One region of the Kluyvera huaxiensis genome, then DNA from elsewhere that is predicted to be linked to it. Evidence: riboswitches for the same ligand, from Rfam matches in the RefSeq annotation. Region 1 holds a riboswitch; each other region holds the start of a gene.
The links. A riboswitch is a leader RNA that binds a small molecule or an ion and turns the genes downstream of it on or off. The one in region 1 is predicted to bind thiamine pyrophosphate.
Positions count from the first base shown of each region.

Region 2: linked by a shared signal. The riboswitch ahead of thiB (thiamine ABC transporter substrate binding subunit) and the one ahead of thiM (hydroxyethylthiazole kinase) in region 1 are both predicted to bind thiamine pyrophosphate.
Region 3: linked by a shared signal. The riboswitch ahead of thiC (phosphomethylpyrimidine synthase ThiC) and the one ahead of thiM (hydroxyethylthiazole kinase) in region 1 are both predicted to bind thiamine pyrophosphate.

Region 1 covers NZ_JBEFLV010000006.1:185,087-188,294, forward strand. The annotation lists gene thiD (bifunctional hydroxymethylpyrimidine kinase/phosphomethylpyrimidine kinase) at 1-736, opposite strand, end outside; gene thiM (hydroxyethylthiazole kinase) at 733-1,518, opposite strand; TPP riboswitch at 1,553-1,649, opposite strand; gene ABOC97_RS08775 (sensor domain-containing protein) at 1,763-3,097, opposite strand.
Region 2 covers NZ_JBEFLV010000007.1:150,251-153,458, reverse strand. The annotation lists gene thiP (thiamine/thiamine pyrophosphate ABC transporter permease ThiP) at 1-293, opposite strand, end outside; gene thiB (thiamine ABC transporter substrate binding subunit) at 269-1,252, opposite strand; TPP riboswitch at 1,284-1,451, opposite strand; gene sgrR (HTH-type transcriptional regulator SgrR) at 1,509-3,164, opposite strand.
Region 3 covers NZ_JBEFLV010000031.1:10,710-13,917, reverse strand. The annotation lists gene thiC (phosphomethylpyrimidine synthase ThiC) at 1-1,727, opposite strand, end outside; TPP riboswitch at 1,911-2,020, opposite strand; gene rsd (sigma D regulator) at 2,071-2,556, opposite strand; gene nudC (NAD(+) diphosphatase) at 2,655-3,208, shown strand, end outside.

The DNA of each region.
Region 1 (3,208 bases):
GCGCCAGAGCCTGCGACAGCCAGGCTTTGGCCACCGGCACCGTCTCTTGCCAGCTATTATGCCGTGGCCTTAACGCCGCCAGCGCCGCCGACAGCGTGCAGCCGGTGCCGTGGGTGTTCTTAGTTGCCACTCGCTGCGCGGTGAAGCGCATCTCGCCCTCAGCGGTAAACAGCCAGTCCGGGCTTTGCGCGTCGTCCAGATGACCGCCTTTCATCAGCACCGCGTCACAGCCCATTGCCCGCAGCGCGCGCCCCTGTTCGAGCATTTCGCGTTCGTTGCGCGCATGCGGCGCATCCAACAATGCCGCCGCTTCCGGCAGGTTTGGCGTAATCAGCGACACCTGTGGCAGCAGGCGCTGCCGCAGGGTTTCCACCGCCGAGGAAGACAGAAGCGGGTCGCCGCTTTTTGCCAGCATGACCGTATCCAGCACCACATTTTGAATGCGATAGCGCGCCAGTCGCTCGGCTACCGCCTCAACGATATCGGTCTCCGCCAGCATGCCGATTTTGGTGGTATCGATGCGCACATCGCTGAATACCGAGTCGAGCTGGGCGGCAACAAAATCGGGCTCAATACGGTAGACCGACTGCACGCCGCGCGTATTCTGTGCCACCAGCGCGGTGACTACCGAACAGCCGTATGCGCCCAGCGCGGAGAAGGTTTTCAGATCCGCCTGAATGCCCGCGCCGCCGCTGGGATCGGTTCCGGCAATGGTCAATGCATTAATCCGTTTCATACGGCTGTCTCCTCATTTATGGCATACAGCGCATCAAGGAACGCGGGAACAAAGCTCCCCGGCCCACGGCCGTTCGCCGCCTGTTGTCCGGCGTATTTCATCAGCGCGCAGGCGCCAGCAACGTTTTCCAGCCGGTCGCCCGGCAAGGCGCAGCATGCCGCAACCACCGCCGACAGCGCGCAACCTGTGCCGACAACTCGCGTCATTAGCGGATCGCCGCCCTGGGCTGCCAGCGTGCGCTGACCATCGGTGATGTAATCAACTTCCCCCGTCACGACCACAATCGCCCCGCTTTCTCGCGCCAGAGACTGTGCGACGGGAAGCGCGGCGGCGGCGGTATCGGTGGTATCCACACCGCGTCCGCCGGAACTCAGCCCTGCCAGGGCCATGATTTCCGAAGCGTTGCCGCGAATGGCCGCCGGATGCAAAAGCAATAGCTCGCGGCAAAAATCGCTGCGCAGACTCAACGCCCCGACCGCTACTGGATCGAGCGCCCACGGCGTAGCGCTACGATTGGCGCTTTCAACGGCTGCCCGCATCGCCTGCGCGCGCGGCTGGGTTAAGGTTCCCACGTTTACCAACAGCGAGCTGGCAATGGCGGAAAACTGCGCGGCCTCACCGGCATCAATCACCATAGCGGGCGATGCGCCCAGCGCTAACAGCACGTTGGCAGTAAAGGTCTGCACGACGTCATTGGTCATACAGTGGACAAGGGGGGCGTGTTGATGAAGAAGGTGTGCAACGCGGATTCGTTGCGCGGGACTAAGCAGGTCGGCTTGCATGGTTTGCTCCTGCCATAACGCGAAGAAGCAATGACCAGTCGGTCTCTGACTTCCCTACGCTGGCATTATCCAGATCAGGTGGTACGGGTATTTCTCAGCCCATCATTGATGGGGCACCCCGAGTCATTCAAATCAAAATCAATTGATTACGATTAACCTTCCGTTAATCGTAATGAGGATAATGCCAGCAGCAAGCCCGGCAGACAAGCGCTAAAGGCTACCGGTGCCGCTGATAAACCATCGATTACCGCTTGCCATTTTTGGCTAAATACATAGCTTTGTCGGCATATTCGACAAGCTGGCGCTCGTCGCTACCGTGTTGCGGATAAAGTGCGATCCCGATGCTGGGCATGATGGTCAAACGGTGGCCATCAAGAATAAATGGCGCATTGAAGGCATCGGCAATCTTTTCCGCCACCAGGGCCGAAAATTGGGGTAGTAACGTCCCCTGAATCAAAATCACAAACTCATCGCCACCGACACGGGCAACGGTATCCGATTCGCGCACACAAGATTTGAGACGCAAGGCGGTCTCTTGCAGCAGCAGATCCCCAATACCATGACCCAGCGTATCGTTGACCTGTTTAAATTTGTCGAGATCAATGTACAGCAAGGATAATTGACCGTGCTCGCCGCGAGCGGTCGAAAGCGCGGATTTCAGGCGGTCGTGCAATAAGCTACGGTTTGGCAGATCGGTGAGTTGATCGTACTGCGCCATATGCTGCAACCGAGCCTGCATCTGCTGACGCTCAATGACCGTCGCGATTTGTGTCGACACAAATTGCAGTAGCTCCTGATCCCGCTCGTTGTAGCACACCCCGCCCGGGTAGCTTTTGACCATCAGGACACCAATCGTGCCTTTATGCGACTTAAGCGGAACGCCCAGCCAGCATAGCGGATTCATACCAAAGGAGATGTGCAGTTCTTCCAGGCGAGCAGCCGTGGTCTCTGGCGTGAGCAGCAGCGGTTGGCCGGTATGAATCACCTCGGCATACAACGTTCCGGGGATCAAGGTGAAAGGATCGGGTGTCTCCAGAAACTCATCCACGTGATAGGGGAAGCTCAGTTGAGCCGTTTCATCGTCGTAGAGCGTGACCGAAAAGTTATCGGCGGGCAGCAGCGTGCCGACAATCTCATGAATACGCTGGAATAGCTTGAGTAAATCCTCAGCGGTATGCGCAGCTTCGGAAATGGAATAAAGCGCGGACTGTAATGATTCGGATCGTTTACGCTCGGTGACATCGCGAGCCACGCCGATACGCAACTGATCGGCCTCTGACCAACGTGCAGACCACATGATATTCACCACGTGCCCATGCTTATGAACGTAACGGTTCTCAAAATGAAACTGAGGATTACCCGACATGACGGCCACCACCGAGTTTCGGGTTATTTCCCGATCTTCCGGTAGCATCATGTCAAACATGTTTTTGCCAATCATTTCTTTCGGCGTATAGCCAAAAATACGTTCGCATGACGCACTCGCAAAAACGATATTGGCATGAGCATCAACGGCAAAAACAGCATCCAGCATGAGATCGATAAAACTGCTCAACGGCGCGTGAGAATTCGATTCCATAGAGAAATTAATGGCCTGAATATAAGAATAAGTACAACTATGTTTACGATAGTTATCTGTCGCCCATTAGCGCTACTACGCCCTGCACTCATGGTTAAAGATAGTACAGGT
Region 2 (3,208 bases), on a different contig from region 1:
ATCGCGCACAACCGCAGCAATAGCTGTCGGCCTGGGAAGCGGCGTCGATACAGCGCCCGCGCGAGGAAAATGGCTGGGATAACCGACAGCAGCGCCGAAAGAAACGCCTGCCAGAAGGAGAGGCGCACCACGTGCCAGAGATAGCTATCACTGAGCAGCGCCGACCACGAAAATTCTGGCGCGTTGAGCCACAGCGCTAGAAACGCCGCCAGGGCGACGGCCACCATCAACGCGGTGGCCGTGAGCCCTGGGTACAGCCAGCGTGGAATTAGCGGCTGGCTGCGCGAAGCCATGCGTTAATCCAGTTTTGACGTTCGGTTGCAACCTGCTGCGGGGTGAACTCCAGCGCGGTTTGTGGTTTCACCAGGCTGTTAAAGCCTTCGGGCAGCGTGACTTGGGTAACCGGATACATCCAGTTGCCGGTCGGGATGGCGTTCTGGAACGCCGGGGAGACCATAAAGTTCAGGAACTCGTCTGCCAGTTTCTGCTGTTTGCTGGCGGCGGTTTTCGCGGCCACTTCCACCTGCAGATAATGTCCTTCGGTAAAGGCCGCTGCCGCGTAGTTATCTTTCTTCTCTTCGATAATGTGATACGCCGGAGAGGTGGTGTAGCTCAGCACCAGGTCGCTTTCCCCTTTCAGGAACAGACCGTAGGCTTCGCTCCAGCCTTTGGTGACGGTGACGGTTTTGGCTGCCAGTTTCTGCCAGGCTTCCGGCGCTTTGTCACCGTAGACTTTTTGCATCCACAGCAGCAGGCCTAAGCCCGGCGTGCTGGTGCGCGGGTCCTGATAAATCACGCGCCATTTCTGGTCGCTTTCAACCAGCTCTTTCAGGCTCTTAGGCGGGTTTTTCAGCTTGTTTTTATCGTAGACGAAGGCGAAGTAGCCGTAATCGAACGGCACGAAGGTGTCGTTAGTCCAGCCGCCCGGGACGCTCACCGCGCTGGCAGGAACGTTGCTTTTGGCAAACAGTTTGGTGTCGGTAGCGGCCTGCAGCAGGTTATTGTCCAGCCCTAACACCACGTCGGCCTTGCTGTTTTTGCCTTCCATTCGCAGACGGTTCAGCAGCGACACGCCATCTTCCAGCGCCACGAACTTCAGTTCGCAGTTACAGTCGGCTTCAAAGGCTTTTTTCACCGCAGGACCCGGGCCCCAATCGGCAGCAAAGGAGTCATAGGTATAAACCGTCAGGACCGGTTTAGCGAAGGCCGGAGCGGCAACCAGCACCAGCAGGGGGAGTAATTTTTTGAACACTTTGCACCTTTAGTATATTGGTGGCAAAGGATTTTGAGTGAGCCTCAAATCCCTTCGCCGGGATTATCCGGATCAGGTTCGACGGGTATTATCTCAGCCCATACACTTCATCCTTCGAGCTGCTGGCAGCACTCGTTCGCCGCCTTGATGCAACTCAAATGATTTCGTGTATGCTTTTTTAGCACCCCGTTGAGAACGGCACATTGTAATGATTACGTGAATAAATCAAAAGCCTTAAGCGCGATCCTATCCGGTTCTACGGATCCGGGGGAGCAAACCAGGCCGACTTAAAGTCAAACCAGCCTAAAGTGTTCATGCGCACGCCGCGCATACTGCGCTGCCCCTGGATCATCAGCCAGTGGTGAATTAGCGGTACTACGCACTGATTTGCCAGCAATTGCTGGCACCAGTCGGCCTGCGGGAGATCGTCCGCCCGCCAGCGCGCCGCATCCTGCTCCCAGTCGATGGGAATGCAGTGGCGAATTAGCGGTACTTCATACAGATAGGCAAATAACGAGAAATCCAGCGGCAAGGTGAAGTTGGCGCTGTTAAGCCAGATATCGCTCACCACCTCGCCCCGATGCCATTCGTCGTATTCCACTTCCTGAATGTTCAGCGTGACCTGATGTTCCGCCAGCAGCTGCTGCATGATGAGGCCGATGATTTTGTGTTCGACGTGCTCCCGGTAATAGGTCAGGGTGACTGACTCCAGTCCGGCCGGTTTCTCGCAGGCTTGACTGCGCGCATGGTGCCAGCGCGGCAGCAGTCCATAGGCTGGAAACCAGTGGCTTTGGTGCTGATCGCCCGCGTGGTAGAGAAGATTGTTGGGGTGAAATATGTGGCTCAGCCACTGACGCACCGCCGGATTGCTACCACGTGGGCTGCGGGCATCGAATAACAGGTAGTAGCAGCCTTCTTCCAGCCGGCTCTCGATCGCTTTTTCGCTCTGCGTGGTGCCCTGGAGCGTCAGACCGCAGTTATTCTCTTCCCCAATTTCCGGTAGCACCCAGACGTTAACTTCATCAATTAAAGCACGGAAGCCAAAGTAGTCATCAAAGGCGTGGATCTTAAGCTGGTTCAGGTTGTTGCGTGCCACTGCATACGGGCCGGTACCGACCGGTATGCGGGAGAAATCGGGCAGCGATTGCCACTCGCGCGGCAGGATCATTGCCGATACCTGGCCTAACAACAAAGGCAGCCAGCGGTCGGGCTCATGCAGATGCACATCCAGCGTCCACGCGGTCGGGGAGTCGATGCGCGCAATATTGGAGAACAGCGGCAGCGTCATGCTGCGGTGCAGCGAAGCGATGACGTCGTCCATCTCCAGTTCGCGTCCGTGATGGAAATGAATGCCAGGACGCAAATAAAACCGCCAGTGTAATGAGGAAATAGCCTGCCAATGGTGCGCAATATCGGCTTCCAGTTCCCCATTTGCCTCATTTACCCGGGTCAACGCGCTAAATATTTGCCGTGCAATGTGGGTTTCCGAGCGTCGTAGTGCCGTTCCGGGCAGTAAATTGTGCATCGGGCGGTAGTAAAGCACGCGTAAGATATGCCGCCCCTGACGGAAACTGCGGCCTAAATGCGACACCAGCATCTGGCGTACCGCCGCTTTATCGCCAACCAGTTGTACCAGCTGATCGATCCGGTCTTGCTCCAGCAGATCCTCCGCGCGTTGCTGCTGCAATGCCAGCCCGGTGTAGAGGAAGGTGAGCCTGGAGCGCTTGCCGCGCCCGACTTCCGCCTCCCAGGTGAGCCAGCCGCGCGCCTCCATCGTGTTCAATAAGGTACGCATATGGCGGCGGGAACAGCTCAGCAGTTCGGCCAGATTATTCAGCGTGGTTTCCTGCGATTTCCCTTCGCAGCACTGCCATAAGCGGATGAATTGTTGTTGCAGTCGACCTGAAGGCATAAAAGAGGAACTCCCGCTAAAAACTCAGCAATTTATTAATCCCT
Region 3 (3,208 bases), on a different contig from region 1:
CCTGACTCCTGCGGCAGCGTTTCATCGTGGTAAGCACGGGCGGTGAACGGGTCGAGCGCCAGGTTGAACTGATCTTCCCAGCGGAATTCGAAGCGCGCTTTCGACATGGCGTTATCGCGGATCTGTGCACCCGGATGGCCTTTGGCCAGATCGGCGGCGTGGGCGGCGATCTTGTAGGTAATCAGCCCTTGTTTCACGTCTTCTTTGTTCGGCAGTCCGAGGTGTTCTTTTGGCGTGACGTAGCACAGCATCGCACAGCCGAACCAGCCAATCATCGCCGCGCCGATACCGGAGGTGAAGTGGTCGTAACCGGGTGCGATATCGGTAGTCAACGGCCCGAGGGTATAGAACGGCGCTTCGTGGCAGTGTTCCAGCTCTTCGGTCATGTTGCGCTGGATCATCTGCATCGGCACATGTCCCGGACCTTCAATCATCACCTGTACGTCATATTCCCAGGCGATTTTGGTCAGCTCGCCCAACGTATGCAGCTCGGAGAATTGCGCTTCGTCATTGGCATCCTGAATGGAGCCCGGACGCAGGCCATCGCCCAGCGACAGAGAAACGTCGTAGGCAGCGCAGATTTCGCAGATTTCGCGGAAGTGTTCAAAGAGGAAGTTCTCTTTGTGGTGAGAGAGGCACCACTTCGCCATGATAGAACCGCCGCGTGAGACAATGCCGGTCAGACGTTTGGCGGTCATCGGCACGTAGCGTAGCAGCACGCCCGCGTGGATGGTGAAGTAGTCTACACCCTGTTCGGCCTGCTCCAGCAGGGTATCGCGGAAGGCTTCCCAGGTGAGATCTTCGGCGATCCCGTTCACCTTCTCCAGCGCCTGATAGATCGGCACCGTACCGATCGGTACCGGGCTGTTCCGCAGGATCCATTCGCGGGTTTCGTGAATATAGCGTCCGGTTGAGAGATCCATCACCGTATCCGCACCCCAGCGCGTAGACCACACCAGTTTTTCAACTTCTTCCTCGATCGAAGAGGTCACGGCGGAGTTGCCAATGTTGGCATTCACTTTCACCAGGAAGTTACGGCCGATGATCATCGGTTCCGATTCCGGGTGGTTGATGTTGGCAGGAATAATCGCGCGCCCGGCGGCGACTTCATCGCGGACAAATTCTGCGGTGATGTTTTCCGGCAGGCGTGCGCCAAAACTCATCCCCGGATGCTGGTGGCGTAACACCTCGCTGCGGATGCGCTCGCGGCCCATGTTTTCGCGCACGGCAATGAACTCCATCTCCGGGGTAACAATCCCCTGACGGGCGTAGTGCAACTGAGTCACGCGCTGGCCTGCTTTGGCGCGTTTTGGCGTCAGTAAACCGGTAAAACGCAGTTCATCCAGGCCGTCGTCGGCCAGGCGCTCTTTGGTGTAGGCCGAGCTGCGGTCGTTTAACTCTTCGCTGTCGTTACGTGCGGAAATCCACGGCTGGCGCAGCTTGGCCAGACCTTTTTGAACATTAATCGCCACGTCCGGATCGCCATACGGGCCGGAGGTATCGTAGACCGGAACGGCTTCGTTTTCTTCAAACTGCGGATTGTCTTTTGATCCGCCAATCAGCGTCGGGCTGAGCTGGATTTCGCGCATGGGAATACGGATATCCGGCTGCGAGCCGGTAATGTAAATGCGTTTTGAGTTCGGGAAAGCGGTGCCTTCCAGCGTATCGATAAAGTGTTGGGCCTGGGCGCGCTGTTCGCGACGGGATGGTTTAGTTGTGGCAGACATAGCTCATTCCAAAAAAAGTAAGGAGTGGCTTGTCAGACGACGGATGAAGCAAGAGATGATTACACTTTATCATTCAGGCTGCCGCTGCGTTGGCTGCCTTCGTTCACCCCAGTTACTTACTTTAGTAAGCTCCTGAGGATTCTCTCAGTTGCTGCCTTGATGCAACTTGAATGATTTTGTGTAATCGGCACGACTCTTGTTCCCTTCGCAGGTCTTAACCTGATCAGGTTCCGCGGATCCCGAATTAACGGTCTCAGCCCGTGCTTGCGCACTGGGCACTCCGACAAGAAGTAACCTCAGATGAGAGGTAATGAATGTAAACTACTCGTTAATGCCGCAAATCTCAAGCCGGCCGTTTTAATTCACCCTGCTCGAGCGTTTCAAAAGCCAGCATTATCAATTTGTCTTCCAGCCGGAAGCGGGCTTCCAGCGCCTCGCCGATGTCGGACAGCGCCTGCTGAAACTCATAGCAGTTATCCTGATCGATGGCGTTTTCCAGAGTGGAGTCGTAGAAATCCATAATCAGCTGCGTGTTGGCGTCCAGCTGTGGCCAAATCTTCGTCGCGTTTAAAAGCGGACTGTCGCCTTCCATTTTATGGATAATACGTTCATAAATACTGAAATGACCGGCAGAAAGGTAGTCGACCAGACGCTGGCAAAAATCATCGAGCGCTTTTTCGTTAAGACGCATGAACGATTCTTTGCCAGGCTTAAGGCCAACCAGATTGTAGTAAGCCACGAGCAGGTGCTTACGAATATTCAGCCAGCGGTCGACCAGTCTATGGTGTCCTTTTACACGCTCTGTCAGGCTCTCTAACTGGTTTAGCATAGGTTGACCCCCGCATCGTTAAGATTAAAATCTGCTCACGTCAAAATGTAATAATAATGTTAATAACATGCCTGTGAAGCAAAGGTTGCGCAAGAGATATGGATCGTATAATTGAAAAATTGGATCGCGGCTGGTGGATAGTCAGCCACGAACAAAAATTATGGTTGCCCGGTGGCGAAATACCACATGGCGAAGCGGTAAATTTCGATCTTGTGGGGCAGCGCGCGCTGCAGATTGGTGAATGGGAAGGATCCCCGGTGTGGCTGGTTCAACAATCGCGCCGCCATGATATGGGATCGGTGCGCCAGGTGCTCGATCAGGACGTCGGCCTGTTCCAGCTTGCCGGGCGCGGCGTGCAGCTGACGGAGTTTTATCGCTCGCACAAATTCTGCGGCTACTGTGGCCACACCATGCATCCGAGCAAAACCGAATGGGCGATGCTCTGTAGTCACTGCCGCGAACGCTACTACCCGCAAATTGCTCCCTGCATTATTGTCGCCATTCGCCGCGATGATTCCATTCTCCTTGCCCAGCACGTTCGTCACCGTAACGGTGTGCATACCGTGTTAGCGGGCTTTGTGGAAGTCGGCGAGACGCTGGAGCAGGCGGTGGCGCGCGAAGTCATGGAAGAAAGCGGCATTAAGGTAAAAAA